Regions from separate parts of the Streptococcus sp. 544 genome, predicted to be linked through region 2. Evidence: predicted binding sites of a transcription regulator. Region 2 holds the regulator's gene; the other holds the start of a gene.
What was found. Region 2 encodes Rex, which represses fermentation and respiration genes when NADH is low (regulators of the CRP and FNR family bind a similar motif). Its sites were predicted from a motif close to TTGTGAANTANTTCACAA; they were not measured.
Positions count from the first base shown of each region.

Region 1 (8,975 bases), on a different contig from region 2:
TTTTTCATATAATAGTAAAATAGAATGTGTGATCTAATAATCACCTCAAATAGAAAGGAAATTCTATGTCAAATCTATCTGTTAATGCAATTCGTTTCCTAGGTATTGACGCCATCAATAAAGCCAACTCAGGTCACCCAGGTGTGGTTATGGGAGCGGCTCCGATGGCTTACAGCCTCTTTACAAAACAACTTCGTATCAATCCAGCTAAACCAAACTGGATTAACCGCGACCGCTTTATTCTTTCAGCAGGCCATGGTTCAATGCTTCTTTATGCCCTTCTTCACCTTTCTGGTTTTGAAGATGTCAGTATGGATGAGATCAAGAGCTTCCGTCAATGGGGTTCAAAAACACCAGGTCACCCAGAATTTGGTCATACAGCAGGGATTGATGCTACGACAGGTCCTCTAGGTCAAGGGATTTCAACTGCCACTGGTTTTGCCCAAGCAGAACGTTTCTTGGCAGCCAAATATAACCGTGAAGGCTACAATATCTTTGACCACTATACTTATGTTATCTGTGGAGACGGAGACTTGATGGAAGGTGTTTCAAGTGAGGCAGCTTCATACGCAGGTTTGCAAAAACTGGACAAGTTGGTTGTTCTTTACGATTCAAATGACATCAACTTGGATGGTGAGACAAAGGATTCATTTACAGAGAGTGTTCGTGACCGTTACAATGCCTACGGTTGGCATACAGCCTTGGTTGAAGATGGAACAGACTTAGAAGCAATCCATGCTGCTATCGAGACAGCTAAGGCTTCAGGCAAGCCATCTTTGATTGAAGTGAAAACTGTTATTGGATACGGTTCTCCAAATAAACAAGGAACTAATGCCGTACACGGTGCTCCTCTTGGAGCAGATGAAACTGCAGCAACTCGTCAAGCTCTCGGTTGGGACTACGATCCGTTTGAAATCCCAGAACAAGTATATGCTGATTTCAAAGAACATGTTGCAGACCGTGGCGCATCAGCTTATGAAGCTTGGGTAAAATTAGTTGCTGATTATAAAGAAGCTCATCCAGAACTGGCAGCAGAAGTAGAAGCCATTATTGATGGACATGATCCAGTTGAAGTGACTCCAGCAGACTTCCCAGCTTTAGAAAATGGCTTCTCTCAAGCAACTCGTAATTCAAGCCAAGATGCCTTGAATGTAGTGGCAGCTAAGTTACCAACTTTCTTGGGTGGTTCAGCTGACCTAGCTCACTCAAACATGACTTATATCAAGACTGATGGACTTCAAGATGATGCCAATCGCTTGAACCGCAACATTCAGTTTGGTGTTCGTGAATTTGCAATGGGAACGATCTTGAACGGGATGGCTCTTCATGGTGGACTTCGTGTATACGGTGGAACTTTCTTCGTCTTCTCTGACTATGTGAAGGCAGCTGTCCGCTTGTCAGCCTTGCAAGGTCTTCCTGTGACTTATGTCTTTACTCACGATTCAATTGCAGTTGGGGAAGATGGTCCAACGCACGAACCAGTTGAGCATTTAGCAGGTCTTCGTGCTATGCCAAATCTAAATGTTTTCCGTCCAGCAGATGCGCGTGAAACTCAAGCAGCTTGGTATCTTGCAGTGACAAGTGAGAAAACGCCAACTGCCCTTGTCTTGACACGTCAAAACTTGACTGTCGAAGAAGGAACGGACTTCGACAAGGTTGCTAAAGGTGCCTATGTTGTCTATGAAAATGCATCCGACTTTGATACTATCTTGATTGCAACAGGTTCAGAGGTCAATCTTGCTGTCTCGGCTGCCAAAGAATTGGCTAGTCAAGGAGCAAAAGTCCGCGTAGTCAGCATGCCATCTACAGATGTCTTTGATAAACAAGATGCAGCATACAAGGAAGAAATTCTTCCAAATGCAGTTCGCCGTCGTGTTGCAGTCGAAATGGGTGCAACTCAAAACTGGTACAAATATGTTGGTCTCGATGGTGCTGTTCTCGGTATTGATACCTTCGGAGCCTCTGCTCCAGCACCAAAAGTATTGGCAGAATATGGCTTTACTGTAGAAAATCTTGTAAAAGTCGTTCAAAACTTGAAATAATCCTAAAAATCAGGGCGCAGGCTCTGATTTTTCTTACTAGAAAAGCAAGGTACAATCTTGTAAAAGTAGCTGAAATTTGATATAGTAGTCCTATGTAAAAGACAAAGGAGAATATAATGGAATCACAATATACATTTTTAATCATTCTTGTGGCTATGGTTGGCTTGATGTTCTTTACGCAACGCTCTCAAAAGAAACAAGCACAAAAACGTATGGAAAGTTTAAACAAACTGCAAAAAGGCTATGAAGTTATTACAATCGGTGGACTTTACGGAACAGTCGATGAAGTAGATACGGAGAAGAGAACGATTGTTCTTGATGTAGATGGAGTTTACTTGACTTTTGAATTAGCTGCTATCAAGACAGTATTACCGCTGAAAGAAACAGCTTCACTCGAAGGCGCAATTGAAAAATAAGACGGGATTACTAACTCCCGTTTTTCTATAGAAGAAAGGAAATGGGATGAAAAAACTAGTCTTTGTCTGTCTGGGAAATATTTGCCGTAGCCCTATGGCTGAGTTTGTTATGAAATCAATGACAGATAACTACGAAATCCAAAGTCGAGCGACTTCCTCTTGGGAACATGGTAATCCGATTCATAAGGGCACTCAAGGGATTTTTCAACAGTATCAGATTCTGTATGACAAGAACAAAACATCGCTTCAGATTAGTAAGGAAGATTTTGAAGACTTTGATTATATTATCGGAATGGATGCTTCAAATGTTTCTGACTTACGTCAGATGTGTCCAGCAGACTGTCAAGATAAGATTTACTCATTCGCATCAGAAAGTGTTCCAGACCCTTGGTATACAGGAGATTTTGAGGAAACCTATCGACGTGTTCAAGAGGGTTGTCAAACTTGGCTAGAACGTTTAGAAAAGGAGAGTGAAGATGGAAAATCTTAAGAATTTTTACGAAAAGTACCGTGTCTATCTGACTCGTCCACGTTTAGAGCTTTTAGCAGTAGTTGTCATTGTTTTCTGTGCTCTACTCGTCTTTTTTCTAAATATTCCTGGAAAAGGTGTTTTAAAGCTTGATAATGGAACCATTGTTTACGACGGCAGTCTTGTACGTGGTAAAATGAATGGACAAGGTACCATTACTTTCCAAAATGGAGACCAATATACAGGTGGTTTCAACAATGGAGCCTTCAACGGAAAAGGTACCTTTCAATCCAAAGAAGGCTGGACCTACGAAGGTGATTTTGTAAATGGTCAAGCTGAAGGAAAAGGAAAACTAACAACAGAACAAGAAGTCGTTTATGAAGGGACTTTTAAACAAGGCGTTTTTCAACAAAAATAAAGCCTCCTTATCAAAGGAGGTATTGTTAGAATGTTTAAGTAAGCGCTTACCTGCAAATCCCTTTCTTTCCAAGATTCTCTTCCAAATGAGTTTGTGAAATAAAAAATATTTGAAATAAATTTCACAAACTTTAAAGAAAAAGCTTGCTAAGAAAAGAAAATGACAAACATTTCACAAGGTGCTAAAAATTCTTTGTGAAATGTTTATGAAATTGTTTACAAAGTTGAAATAATGCGTTATAATAAACTTGTGAAAAAATTAACAAAGGATGTCAATCCTTGAAAGCTATGGAGGAAAATATGGCTGATAAAAAAACTGTGACACCAGAGGAAAAGAAACTCGCTGCTGAAAAGCATGTCGACGGCTTGGTGCAAAAAGCTCTAGTTGCCCTTGAGGAAATGCGTAAATTGGATCAAGAGCAAGTTGACTACATCGTAGCTAAAGCGTCAGTGGCAGCTTTGGATGCCCACGGAGAATTGGCTTTACATGCCTTTGAAGAAACAGGACGTGGTGTATTCGAAGATAAGGCAACTAAGAACTTGTTTGCTTGTGAACACGTAGTAAACAACATGCGCCACACTAAAACAGTTGGTGTTATTGAAGAAGACGATGTAACAGGATTGACCCTGATTGCTGAACCAGTTGGTGTTGTTTGTGGTATCACTCCAACAACAAACCCAACATCAACAGCAATCTTCAAATCATTGATTTCATTGAAGACACGTAACCCAATCGTCTTTGCCTTCCATCCATCAGCACAAGAATCATCTGCTCATGCAGCTCGTATCGTCCGCGATGCAGCTATCGCAGCTGGTGCTCCTGAAAACTGTGTGCAATGGATTACTCAACCATCTATGGAAGCAACAAGTGCCCTTATGAACCACGAAGGCGTTGCGACAATTCTTGCAACTGGTGGTAATGCCATGGTTAAAGCCGCATACTCATGTGGTAAACCAGCTCTTGGGGTAGGTGCCGGAAACGTTCCAGCTTATGTTGAAAAATCAGCAAACATCCGTCAAGCAGCACACGATATCGTCATGTCTAAATCATTTGATAACGGTATGGTCTGTGCCTCAGAGCAAGCGGTTATCATTGACAAAGAAATTTACGATGAATTTGTAGCAGAGTTCAAATCTTACCACACTTACTTTGTAAACAAAAAAGAAAAAGCTCTTCTTGAAGAATTCTGCTTCGGCGTGAAAGCAAACAGCAAAAACTGTGCTGGTGCAAAATTGAACGCTGACATCGTTGGTAAACCGGCAACCTGGATTGCAGAACAAGCAGGATTTACAGTTCCAGAAGGAACAAACATTCTTGCTGCAGAATGTAAAGAAGTTGGTGAAAATGAGCCATTGACTCGTGAAAAATTGTCACCAGTTATCGCAGTTTTGAAATCTGAAAGCCGTGAAGATGGTATTACTAAGGCTCGTCAAATGGTTGAATTTAACGGTCTTGGCCACTCAGCAGCCATCCACACAGCTGACGAAGAATTGACTAAAGAATTTGGTAAAGCTGTTAAAGCTATTCGTGTTATCTGTAACTCACCTTCTACTTTCGGTGGTATCGGGGACGTTTACAATGCCTTCTTGCCATCATTGACACTTGGATGTGGTTCTTACGGACGCAACTCAGTTGGGGATAACGTTAGTGCCATTAACCTCTTGAATATCAAAAAAGTCGGAAGACGGAGAAATAACATGCAATGGATGAAACTTCCTTCAAAAACATACTTTGAACGTGATTCAATTCAATACCTTCAAAAATGTCGTGACGTTGAACGTGTCATGATCGTTACTGACCATGCCATGGTAGAGCTTGGCTTCCTTGATCGTATCATCGAACAACTTGACCTTCGTCGCAATAAGGTTGTTTACCAAATCTTTGCTGATGTAGAACCAGATCCAGATATCACAACTGTAAACCGTGGTACTGAGATTATGCGTGCCTTCAAACCAGATACAATCATCGCTCTCGGTGGTGGATCTCCAATGGATGCTGCTAAAGTAATGTGGCTCTTCTACGAACAACCAGAAGTAGACTTCCGTGACCTTGTACAAAAATTCATGGATATCCGTAAACGTGCCTTCAAATTCCCATTGCTTGGTAAGAAGACTAAATTCATCGCAATCCCAACAACATCTGGTACAGGATCTGAAGTAACACCATTTGCCGTTATCTCTGATAAAGCAAACAACCGTAAATACCCAATCGCTGACTACTCATTGACACCAACTGTGGCAATCGTAGACCCTGCCTTGGTATTGACAGTTCCTGGATTTGTTGCTGCGGATACTGGTATGGACGTATTGACTCACGCGACTGAAGCTTACGTATCACAAATGGCTAGCGACTACACTGATGGTCTTGCACTTCAAGCCATCAAACTTGTATTCGAAAACCTTGAAAGCTCAGTTAAGAATGCAGACTTCCACTCACGTGAGAAAATGCATAACGCTTCAACAATCGCTGGTATGGCCTTTGCCAATGCCTTCCTAGGTATTTCTCACTCAATGGCCCATAAGATTGGTGCGCAATTCCACACAATCCACGGTCGTACTAATGCTATCTTGCTTCCATACGTCATCCGCTACAACGGTACACGTCCAGCTAAGACAGCAACATGGCCTAAGTACAACTACTACCGTGCAGATGAAAAATATCAAGATATCGCACGCATGCTTGGACTTCCAGCTTCTACTCCAGAAGAAGGTGTGGAATCTTATGCAAAAGCTGTCTACGAACTTGGTGAGCGCGTAGGTATCCAAATGAACTTCAAAGCACAAGGAATCGATGAAAAAGAATGGAAAGAACATTCACGTGAATTAGCCTTCCTTGCTTACGAAGACCAATGTTCACCAGCTAACCCACGCCTTCCAATGGTTGACCATATGCAAGAAATCATCGAAGATTCTTACTATGGTTACAAAGAAAGACCAGGACGTCGTAAATAATTGTTATCAGCCTAGAGGCAGGAATTTCCTGTCTCTTTTTTGTCGTTTTCACCAAACTATGATAGAATATAAAAAATTATATTTTTAAAATATAGGAGAAAGTCGAAGGAATGAACAGTTTTGGTGAAAAAGTAAGAGGTTTAAGAGAGGAAAAAGGGCTTAGTCGCCCAGTATTTTGCGGGGATGAGTCTGAATTATCAGTCCGTCAACTGGTGCGGATAGAAAAAGGAGAATTTCGCCCGACTATAAAAACACTAGAATATATTGCAGAACGATTAGAAATTCCGTCCTACGTCTTGATGCCAGATTATAAGGAATTACCGAAGCGTTACCAAGAATTAAAGTACTTTCTTTTACATCACCCTGACTACGGAGACAAGGAGTTGCAGGAACAGAAGGAAGAATATTTTGATGAGATTTTTGAGAATTTTTATGATGATTTGCCACGTGATGAGAAGATGATAGTGGATTGTCTTCAAGCAATAGATGAAGTGAGAGCGACTAGTAATTCCTTATACGGAAGCGGTGTGATTGAGGACGCTCTTCAAGACTTACTATCCAGAGATGTATATAAAGCCGAGGACTTGTTGAAATTGAGACTGTATTTCAACTGTCAGTTAATGGATGGTTTAAATATGGGTGAGATAAAAGAATCTGAGCATGAAACCATTCTTTGTTTTCATGACAAACTAAGTTCTCAGGTTGATAAGATAGAGTTCGATTGTTTGAACTTGCTTAGAGATTCCTTGTTAGCTTCTTTAGCTTGTATAGAAATTATGGGGCTGTTTCATTATTTTAAGAGAGCAGTTGAGGCCTTAAATAAAATAGGGCAGAAAACACGAGATTTTCAAAAACAACCGATTGTCTTGATGGTAGAATGGAAATATTATATTCAGACGGATTATGAAACAGCCAAACAAAAGTATGAAGAAGCAAAAATGATGGCAAGAATGTTTGGCAATGAGAAGTTAATCGTTAGTTTAGATAAGGAATGGGCTGAGGACTTAGAAAGGTATAGTTAAATGCTTTATAGGAGTGACATTTCTGTCATTGAGGGAATGCCGCTTTTTTGTTACAATGAATTTTATACTCAATGAAAATCAAAGAGCAAACTAGGAAACTAGCCGCAGGCTGTACTTGAGTACGGCAAGGCGACGTTGACGTGGTTTGAAGAGATTTTCGAAGAGTATTACTTGATATACATCCAGAAGCAAACGAGGCAATAGAGAGAAAATTCTAAGTAGTAGGCCTATAGGGTCAATCAACTTGAAGGATTTTCTATAAGTGTGATGTATGACGATAACAGTTTTAAACAAGGGGGAAAGAATGTCCATTTTATCCATTAAAAATATTTCAAAGTTTTACACTTTGGACGGTAAACATCAAGAGCAGGCTCTAAGAAATGTTAACCTGCAGATTGCAAAAGGTAAAATTACAGCGATTTACGGTCCATCAGGCTGTGGCAAAACCAGTCTACTCAATATCATCAGCGGTTTAGATAGACAATATGAAGGAGATTTAGAGTTTAAAGGGGAATCCCTCCGTGACTTATCAGAGATTGAACTAACTCAATTTCGTAAAGATAAGATTGGATTTGTGTTTCAAAACTTTAACCTCATTCCTCATCAGTCTGTTTTGGACAATGTCAAGCTACCTCTCTATGTCAAAGATTTATCTGACAGGGAGATGACAATGGTTGCAAAGGAGCAATTAAGTAACTTGGGCATGGAGCCTTTTGTAGCTAAAAATGTTAAACAACTTTCTGGTGGGCAAAAGCAACGTGTAGCAATCGCGCGTGCACTGGTAAATCAGCCTGATATGATTGTAGCAGATGAGCCAACGGGTTCGCTGGATTCTCAATCCCAAGAAATGGTATTGGAAGTATTTAAAAATTTAGCCCAAACAGGGAAAACAGTATTGATCGTAACCCATAATCCAGAGGTTGCCGAGTATGCAGATGTGATTATCAAAATGAAGGATGGTGAAGTTGTTGAAGAAGTCAAAAAATAAAGGATTATCATTGAAAAACAAATTCAAACTTTCTTTAAATAACTTTATGGAAAGAAAGTGGCGTAACCTATTGATTGCGCTAGCAACCTCAATCGGTTTTGTAGGAGTCTTAATTTCTTTCGGCTTGGGAAATGCATTGATTTCGATGATTGATGAAAATACGAATGGAGGTCAAATCCCTTCACAAGTTCAGATTGCTTTAAACACAAAAAATGTTGGACGAGGCTTTTTGAACCAAGATGATAAGAACTATATCACGGATACAGTTGGCAAAGAAACTATTAAATATTTGGAGAGTCCTTTTGGGATGATCATGTCAAATATTACTATAGATGGTCAAGAAATGGATCTGAGTCAAACGATGCCTTCTTATGCTCAAGTGGTGAGTCTCTATGAGGATACAAGTATCTCTGTTAGTAGTAATGAAGTGGACAAAGTATTAGCCGGTTCCCTCTATACTGATTCAAATGAACAGGGATTGACGATTCCAAGCAGTTTACTAAAAAATTGGAATGAACAGACAGGAAACAATCTGACAGCTAGTGATATTATTGGCAAATCAGTCTCAGCCAGCATTGTAGAAAATGATGCTGAAGCTAGCAAGACTGCTCAATTTCAAACAAAGATTGTACGTGTAATCAATGATGAAGATGACTTGGAGGACAGCAA
Region 1 is NZ_VMMU01000025.1:7,288-16,262, reverse strand. It holds gene tkt (transketolase) at 66-2,042, shown strand; gene yajC (preprotein translocase subunit YajC) at 2,159-2,458, shown strand; gene HT728_RS09105 (low molecular weight protein-tyrosine-phosphatase) at 2,505-2,948, shown strand; gene HT728_RS09100 (MORN repeat-containing protein) at 2,935-3,345, shown strand; gene adhE (bifunctional acetaldehyde-CoA/alcohol dehydrogenase) at 3,645-6,296, shown strand; gene HT728_RS09090 (XRE family transcriptional regulator) at 6,407-7,318, shown strand; gene HT728_RS09085 (ABC transporter ATP-binding protein) at 7,623-8,306, shown strand; gene HT728_RS09080 (ABC transporter permease) at 8,275-8,975, shown strand, end outside.
Region 1: a site for Rex is predicted at 3,593-3,610, ahead of adhE (bifunctional acetaldehyde-CoA/alcohol dehydrogenase). Genes of this name have one in related genera too.

Region 2 (8,975 bases):
GAGCATGCCATCTCCACCAATGGAAATGACAATGTCCGGACTGCTATCATTGAGTATAAACTGATTTCTCTTCAAACGATCTCGCAATTCATACAAAACCCTTTGACTCTGCGGTTTTCTATTGGCTATCAGATCAATTCGTTTACCTGTATTCTTCATCTGTATCGTCACTGTTTCCTACACCGTCATTTAATTTTCTACTCAAGGGATCAAAAAGAGCCTGGGCTTCCTGGATATCATCACGAATTTCACCCATTTCTTCATCCAACTGATGGGCGATTCTAGCTGTAATTTCCAGTCGCTTCTTAATCTCATCTGGGAAATCCCCTTGGTACTTGTAGTTGAGAGAATGTTCTATCGTTGCCCAGAAATTCATGGCCAAGGTACGAATTTGAATTTCTGCCAAAATGGTCTTGGCTCCATTGATGGTATCAACCGTATATTCTACTACCACATGATAGGAACGGTAGCCTGAAGCCTTTCGATGAGTAATGTAATCTCGCTCCTGTATGATTCGCATATCCTGACGCTTATGCAAAATCTCCACTACTTCCTTGACGTCATCTACAAACTGAACCATCACACGTAAGCCAGCAATATCCTGCAAATCGTGCTCTAAGGTCGCATAAGTAATGCCACGACGAGCCATTTTTTCTTTGATGCTCTCAATTGGCTTGACCCGACCCGTCACAAACTCAATCGGAGAATGCTTATTTTGCTTACGATATTGCTTGCGAATACCACGAAGTTTAATCTTTAACTCACCAACAGCTTGAATGTAAGGATCTAGAAATTCTTCCCATTCTAAGGTCATATATTCTCCCTTGTTCTCATATTATCCGTCAAAAATATCTTTGATTTTTTCTCCAGATTCATATACAATAAATACAATGCTTATTATACCATAAATCCGCTTTCAACGATAAAGAAAAGGTAAGAAAAATGAAACATTTAGAAATTGAATTGAAAACACTCTTGAAAAAAGATGAATATAACCGTCTAAAAGACCAGTTCACAGGTGTCACTCCTGTTCTTCAAAAAAATTACTACATCGACACGCCTGATTTTGAACTGCGAGAAAAGAAAGTCGCTATGCGCATTCGAACCTTTGAAGACTGGGCTGAGTTGACACTCAAAGTCCCGCAGAGTGTTGGAAACATGGAATACAACCAAAAATTGCAACTAAAAGATGCTGAAAACTATCTGTCTAAGGAAGAACTTCCTCAAGGGCTAGTACTGGATGAATTGGCGAAACATGGCATCCAAAGCAAGAACTGGCAGGTACTTGGTTGTCTAACAACACTTCGCTATGAAATGCAAACATCTATTGGTCTCATGGCTCTGGATGAAAGTCAATACTTTGATATGACGGATTACGAATTGGAGCTTGAAGTGGAAAATCACGAGCAAGGCAAACAGGATTTCCAACAATTTTTAGAGAAAAATCAGATTTCCTATCAAAAAGCTACTTCAAAATTGGTTCGATTTGTCAAAAGTATGAAAAATAGCTGAAATAATCTCCATTTTTTGGTAAAATAGAAAAGATAAAAATACACGAATCCCAGTTCATATATGTAAGGCAAATATCACTAGGATTTATAAAGTTTACAGAGGACGGTCTATAATGTCAGATAGAAAAAACATGAAACTTTTCGCACTCAACTCTAACCAAGAGATTGCACAGAAAATTGCTGAAGCTGTTGGTGTCCCACTTGGAAAACTATCATCACGTCAATTTTCAGACGGAGAAATCCAAGTGAATATTGAAGAAAGTGTCCGTGGTTATGATGTTTACATCATCCAATCAACAAGTTTCCCTGTCAACAACCACCTAATGGAATTGTTAATCATGGTCGACGCTTGTGTGCGCGCAAGTGCCCACAGTATCAACGTTGTCCTTCCATATTTTGGCTATGCACGTCAAGACCGCATTGCTTGTCCTCGTGAGCCACTTACAGCAAAACTAGTTGCCAATATGCTGGTTAAGGCTGGGGTTGATCGTATCCTGACTCTTGATTTGCATGCCGTTCAGGTCCAAGGTTTCTTTGATATTCCAGTGGATAATCTTTTCACTGTTCCCCTATTTGCAAAACATTACTGCGATAAGGGACTACTCGGTTCAGATGTTGTTGTCGTTAGCCCTAAAAATTCAGGTGTAAAACGTGCTCGTAGCCTGGCTGAATATCTTGATGCTCCTATCGCCATTATCGACTACCCTCAGGATGATGCAACTCGCAACGAAGGTTATATTATCGGTGATGTTGAAGGTAAACAAGCCATCTTGATTGATGATATTCTTAATACAGGACGTACCTTCTCTGAAGCTGCTAAAATCGTTGAACGTGAAGGAGCTACAGAAATTTATGCTGTTTCTAGCCACGGTCTCTTCGTTGAAGGAGCTGCTGAACTTCTTGACAATACTAAGATTAAAGAAATTCTTGTGACTGATTCAGTAGCAACAAAAGAAAAAACTCCTAAAAACGTATGCTACATCACTGCTAGTGAGTTAATTGGTGACGCTATCGTACGTATCCACGAAAGAAAACCAGTCAGCCCACTCTTTGCTTACAACAAAAAGAAATAAGGTGATTCTTTGATTTATTTGGACAATGCTGCAACGACTCCTATGTCAGCAGTTGCTATTTCAGCTATGACCAAGGTTTTACAAGAAACCCATGGCAATCCTTCTAGTATTCATGGACATGGTCGTCAAGCTGGCAAACTCTTGCGAGAAGCCCGTCAGGAACTAGCTCAGTTACTGGGGACAAAACCTCAACATATCTTTTTCACTTCTGGTGGGACTGAAGGCAACAATACTGCTATCATTGGCTACTGCCTTCGTCACCAAGAACAAGGAAAACATATCATCACAACTGCCATTGAGCACCATGCTGTCCTTGAAACCATTGATTACTTGGTTCAGCACTTTGGGTTTGAAGCAACCATTATCCAGCCAGAAAATCAGGAAATCACTGCCCAGCAAATTCAAGAGGCCTTACGTGACGATACGATTTTGGTTTCTACCATGTTTGCTAATAATGAGACAGGAAACCTACTTCCCATTGCTGAAATTGGCCAAATACTCAAGCAACACCCTGCTGCCTATCATGTTGATGCAGTTCAGGTTATTGGTAAAATCCCTATACATCCAGAAGAATTGGGCATTGATTTTCTCACTGCTTCTGCCCACAAGTTCCATGGCCCTAAGGGAATCGGCTTTCTCTACGCATCTAGCATGGACTTTGATTCTTATCTACATGGCGGAGACCAAGAACAGAAAAAACGTGCAGGGACTGAAAATCTAGCTGCCATCGTGGGTATGGTTGCAGCCCTAAAAGAAGACCTCGAAAAACAAGAAGAACATTTTCAACATGTACAAAATCTAGAGACTGCCTTTCTGGCAGAGCTAGAGGGAATTCAGTATTACCTGAATAGAGGACAACATCATCTTCCTTATGTTCTCAATATTGGATTTCCTGGCCAGAAAAATGACCTCTTACTCCTTCGTCTAGATTTGGCTGGAATTTCTATCTCTACTGGTTCAGCCTGTACTGCGGGCATTGTACAATCCAGCCATGTTCTCGAAGCCATGTACGGGGCAAATTCAGAACGCTTGAAAGAATCCGTTCGCATCAGTTTGTCGTCAGAAAATACTGTTGAAGACCTACATACCCTCGCAAAAACCTTAAAAGAAATTATCGGAGGTTAGCCATATGGCATTTGAAAAAACCATTCTGTTAAAAAATTGTCGTTACGACTACACTCTTAGCCCTTCTGTTAAAAAATTCACCCTTAAGGACAACACCTTTTTTGAGACTAAGGTTGGTAACTATGAATTGACTCGCCTACTTGAAAAAGTGCCAAACAGCGGTGAAGGCTTCCAACTCAAAATCATCATTAACAAGGAACTTACAGGTGCTAAAATCAATATCACTGACAAGTTTGGCCTTCGTCTAGTTGATATTTTCAAATCAGAAGATCACCACATTCATCAGGAAAAATTCTATTTCCTCATGGATAGCTTAGTAGAACGTGGTGTCTTTACAAAATCGGAAAGATAGAGCCAAAATGTTTGAACTGACCTATAAGGACAGCTATCATGTAGAGCGTACACTCAAGTATGAAGATTATGAGGCTCTCATGCTAGCTTTGTCAGGATGTGTGACTCTACCAGATACACTTTATGTGACTTCTTTGACTTTTAAGGGCCAGGAAGTTTATCAGGGTCTGGTCGGAGACCTCTACCGTTTTCTATCACATGCAGATTTTTTACATCAAAACTAAGATTTTTCTTAGTTTTTTCTTGTTTTTGTTGATTTTTTCACAATGTTTCTATAAAATAGAAGAATAGAAAGGTTGTGATTTTGTGAAAGATAAACAGTCTGCTATTCCAAAAGCTACAGCAAAAAGACTCTCTCTCTACTATCGAATTTTTAAGAGATTTCATGCAGAAAAGATTGAACGTGCCAACTCTAAGCAAATTGCAGAGGCTATCGGTATTGATTCAGCGACCGTACGTCGTGATTTTTCCTATTTTGGTGAACTAGGTCGTCGTGGTTTTGGCTATGATGTCAAAAAACTGATGACGTTTTTTGCCGATTTGCTTAATGATAACTCCATCACCAATGTCATGCTGGTTGGTATTGGAAATATGGGCCATGCCCTTCTCCACTACCGCTTTCATGAGCGTAACAAGATGAAGATTATCATGGCCTTTGACCTAGATGACCATCCTGAAGTCGGTAGCCAAACTCCTGATGGAATTCCCATTTACGGAATTTCTCAAATCAAGGATAAAATCAAGGATGCTGATGTGAAGACTGCTATCCTGACAGTTCCCAGCGTCAAGTCACAAGAGGTTGCCAATCTCTTGGTAGATGCTGGCGTGAAAGGAATTCTCAGTTTTTCACCAGTCCATCTGCATTTACCAAAAGACGTGGTCGTTCAGTATGTCGATTTGACAAGTGAACTCCAAACTCTCCTCTACTTCATGCGAAAAGAGGATTAGAAAGCGAAAATCATTTTATGAAAAAACCAGTTATAGGGATTACAGGAAACGAAAAAACTCATCCAGATGATGACATCATGATGAGCTACGCAGCAAAAGGCTTTGTTGAAGGCGTTAAAGACGCTGGAGGGATTCCCATCATCCTACCGATTGGTGATCAAGAAATGGCTAGCCACTATATCAATTTGATTGACAAGCTCATCTTGACAGGTGGGCAAAATGTTGATCCAAAATTCTATGGTGAACCAAAAACTATTGATAGCGATGACTACCACCTTCAAAGAGATATCTTCGAACTGGCCCTCATCAAGGAAGCTATTAAACAGAAAAAGCCAGTTTTTTCTGTCTGTCGTGGGACTCAGCTTTTTAACGTTGCCATGGGCGGAACTCTGTACCAAGATATCGAAGACCACTGGCAGGATTGTTCTGCCGAATACACAACTCAACGCTTGGTAACAGAACCTGATACTATTCTTCGAGAAATCTATGGAGAAATCTCCCATATCAACTCCTTCCACCATCAGAGTATTAAGGATTTAGCACCTAACTTAAAGATTGCAGCTCATGATCCTAAAGATGGTATCATTGAGGCTGTCATGAGTACGGATGATGTTGCCTTTCTCGGTGTCCAATGGCATCCAGAGTTTCTATTTGAAAATCGTACAAAAGATAAAAACCTCTTTGACTATGTCGTTAATGAACTTTAGATTAAATCCGTCTTTTCACGATAACTAAAGTAACTGGAGTGAGAGACAATCAAATGGTCCAAGAGAACAATCCCCATCAGGTCGCAGGCTTCTTTGACAAGTTTAGTAACATGATCATCATTTCGACTAGGTGCTACCGCTCCTGAAGGATGATTGTGGACCAAGATAAGTGAAGTCGCCATATGCTTGATTGCATAGTGAAGAATCTCTCGCGGTTCAGCGATACTACGAGTTGCAGAACCGATAAAAATGGTCTGTTGATGGATGATTTGATTTTGAGTATTGAGATAGAGCGCCACCAAGTGCTCTTGTTTTTTATGTCCCAACTCCTGTTGCATCTTCTTGGCTAACTTTTGACTGCTGAGAATACTTTCCATCTCAAGGGTTTCGTGTTTGTGAATACGATGCCCCAGTTCAATCATAGCTTGTAACTCTATGGCCTTAACACGGCCGATACCAGACAGACTCTGCAATTCCTGCAGGGTCATTTTTTTCAAATCCGTTAGCCTTGAAAGGTTGTTCAAAACTTTCTGGGCAATTTCAAAAACGCTAGCCTGACGTGTTCCTGTTCTGAGTAAAATAGCTAGCAACTCTTGGTTACTGAGCGCTTCCACTCCTTCTTGAGCCAGTCTTTCTCTTGGTAATAATGAATCTTCTTGGAATGAAATACTGTACATAAAAATCCTCCTCACTTTATTATTCGTGAGAAGGATGAAAAATTAGATTTTTTTCTCAATTGGGGCTACACTAGCTAAAAGTTTTTTCAAACCTACTTCTGGGAAATTGATTTTCAATTCCTGCGTAGCACCACTACCTGAAACTTCCAGAACAGTTCCCTCTCCCCATTTCTTGTGGAGGGCAATGTCACCAATGGACCAATTCGTCTCGCTAGAAGCTGATTTTGCTCCAGCTGTAAATTGACCAAATGGAAGACCGCTTGACTGGATAGTTTTTGGTGCTGCACTGCGTTTACGGTCTTGAAGAGCCTGAGCCAAACTCATACCATGACCGAAGGCAAGACCACCACTGCTATATGATGCCTTAAAGCTTGTATTTGCTGGACGAGCCAGACCTTGATACTCAAGTAAGTCCGAGCTGATTTCGTTAATAAAACGAGTGGGACGGTTGTAGTTGGTACGACCAAAAAGCAGGCGCGAGTTGGCATTTGTCAGATAGAGGATTTTCTCTGCACGCGTGATACCTACATAGGCTAGACGGCGCTCTTCTTCCAATTCATCTTGATCTTCAGCTGCACGACTAAGTGGGAAGACATTTTCTTCCATCCCAATCAAAAAGACAACTGGAAACTCGAGACCTTTGGCAGCATGCAGGGTCATCAGGGTCACTTCTGATGTCTCCTGACTACCTGAATCTGTATCCGCAATCAAGGCTAAATCATTTAAGAAACGACTCAGCTTGTCCAGACCAGTTTCCTCTTCTGACCCATCAGAGGTGTCATCAAAGTTTTTCGTCACAGAAAGAAACTCTTCGATATTTTCAACTCGAGCCTTGCTTTCTAAGGTTGCTTGAGCATTAAGGATATCAACGTACCCTGTTTTTTCTAGAACTGCCTCAACCAACTCAGTAATGCTTAACTGGTCCAGTTGATCCCGCAAATCCAAAATCATATTTGCAAAATCCCAAATTGACTGGGCTGCTTTACCCTTGATACCAGACAACATAATATTGGCTGAAGCATCTAGCATAGACATGTCTTGCATATTGGCAAAGTCACGGATTTTCTCAACTGTACCTGGACCAATTCCACGTTTCGGTTCGTTGATAATACGCTCAAAACTAATATTATCACTCAAATTAGCAATGAGGTTGAGGTAAGCGATAATATCTCGGATTTCCTTACGGCTGTAGAACTTGGTTCCTCCGACCATGGTATAAGGAATATTGGACTTGAGCAGGGCTTCCTCAATAGTACGGGACTGCGCATTAGTCCGATAGAGAACTGCAAAATCCTTGTGAAGGAAGTTTTGACTCCGACCAAGTTCATCGATGGTTTTGGCTACAAATACAGCCTCATCTAGTTCATCATTGGCACGATAGTAAACGATTTGCTCCCCATCAGCATTTTGAGTCCAGAGATTCTTAGGACGACGGTTTTTATTGTTTTTAATGACCTCGTTGGCCGCTTGGAGAATGGTTTTGGTGGAACGATAATTCTCCTCCAACAAAACTACCTTGGCTTGAGGATAATCCTTTTCAAAATCCAAGATGTTCTGCATATCAGCACCACGCCAGCCGTAGATAGACTGATCCGCATCCCCAACCACACAGATATTTTTAAAGCGAGACGCTAAGAGTTTGACTAGTTGGTACTGGGCATGGTTGGTATCTTGGTACTCATCAACGTGGATGTATTGGAATTTCTGTTGATAGTAAGTCAAAACATCAGGATTTTGATCAAAGAGACGCAGGGTCAGCATAATCAAATCATCAAAGTCAACCGACTCCGACTGACGAAGCTCTTTTTGATAAGCAGTGTAACACTGGGACACGATTTGCGTATACATATCGCCAGCTTGAGCAGTATAGGCAACATCATCAATCAAATCATTCTTAGCATTGGAAATGGTCCCCAAAATAGTTCGTTCATTCCATTTTTTAGGATCCAAGTTCAACTGCTTGAGAATGCGTTTCATGAGAGTTCGCTGCTCCCCTGGATCTACAATAGTAAAATTGCGGTTGTAGCCAATATGATCCGCATCGCGACGCAAAATACGCACACACATGGAGTGGAAGGTCGCAATCAGACAGTCCTGAGTGGCTGGATTAAGGTTATAAGCACGCTCTTTCATCTCACGCGCAGCCTTATTAGTAAAGGTAATGGCCAAGATATTCCACGGATTGATCAGCTTTTCATCAATCAGATAAGCAATACGGTGGGTCAAAACTCGGGTCTTTCCAGAGCCAGCCCCCGCCATAATCAACAAGGGACCTTCTGTCGTTTGCACCGCCTCAGCCTGACGGTCATTCATTCCATTCAATAATGCGTTCATCTTCTCTTCCTTACTCTTGAAGTCAATATTTCTATTATATCAGAATTCAGGGAAAATAGAAACTTTACGGGGAGTAGCAAAATATAGTGGATTGAAACTAGAATACTACACTGTAGGTTTCTAAAACACTCAACTCTTTCATTCAATTTTTTCATAAACTAGCTCAATACTTCAATATGAAAAAGGTAAATTTAAGATTGGCAATACGAACGTTAAACAGAATTTCATTGCTCTTTTTAGAATCAAAAC
Region 2 is NZ_VMMU01000006.1:389,035-398,009, reverse strand. It holds gene HT728_RS04655 (NAD kinase) at 1-159, opposite strand, end outside; gene HT728_RS04650 (GTP pyrophosphokinase family protein) at 143-814, opposite strand; gene HT728_RS04645 (CYTH domain-containing protein) at 943-1,512, shown strand; gene HT728_RS04640 (ribose-phosphate diphosphokinase) at 1,625-2,584, shown strand; gene HT728_RS04635 (cysteine desulfurase family protein) at 2,594-3,709, shown strand; gene HT728_RS04630 (DUF1831 domain-containing protein) at 3,714-4,061, shown strand; gene HT728_RS04625 (DUF4649 family protein) at 4,069-4,284, shown strand; gene HT728_RS04620 (redox-sensing transcriptional repressor Rex) at 4,367-5,008, shown strand; gene HT728_RS04615 (gamma-glutamyl-gamma-aminobutyrate hydrolase family protein) at 5,026-5,715, shown strand; gene radC (DNA repair protein RadC) at 5,712-6,392, opposite strand; gene pcrA (DNA helicase PcrA) at 6,435-8,726, opposite strand.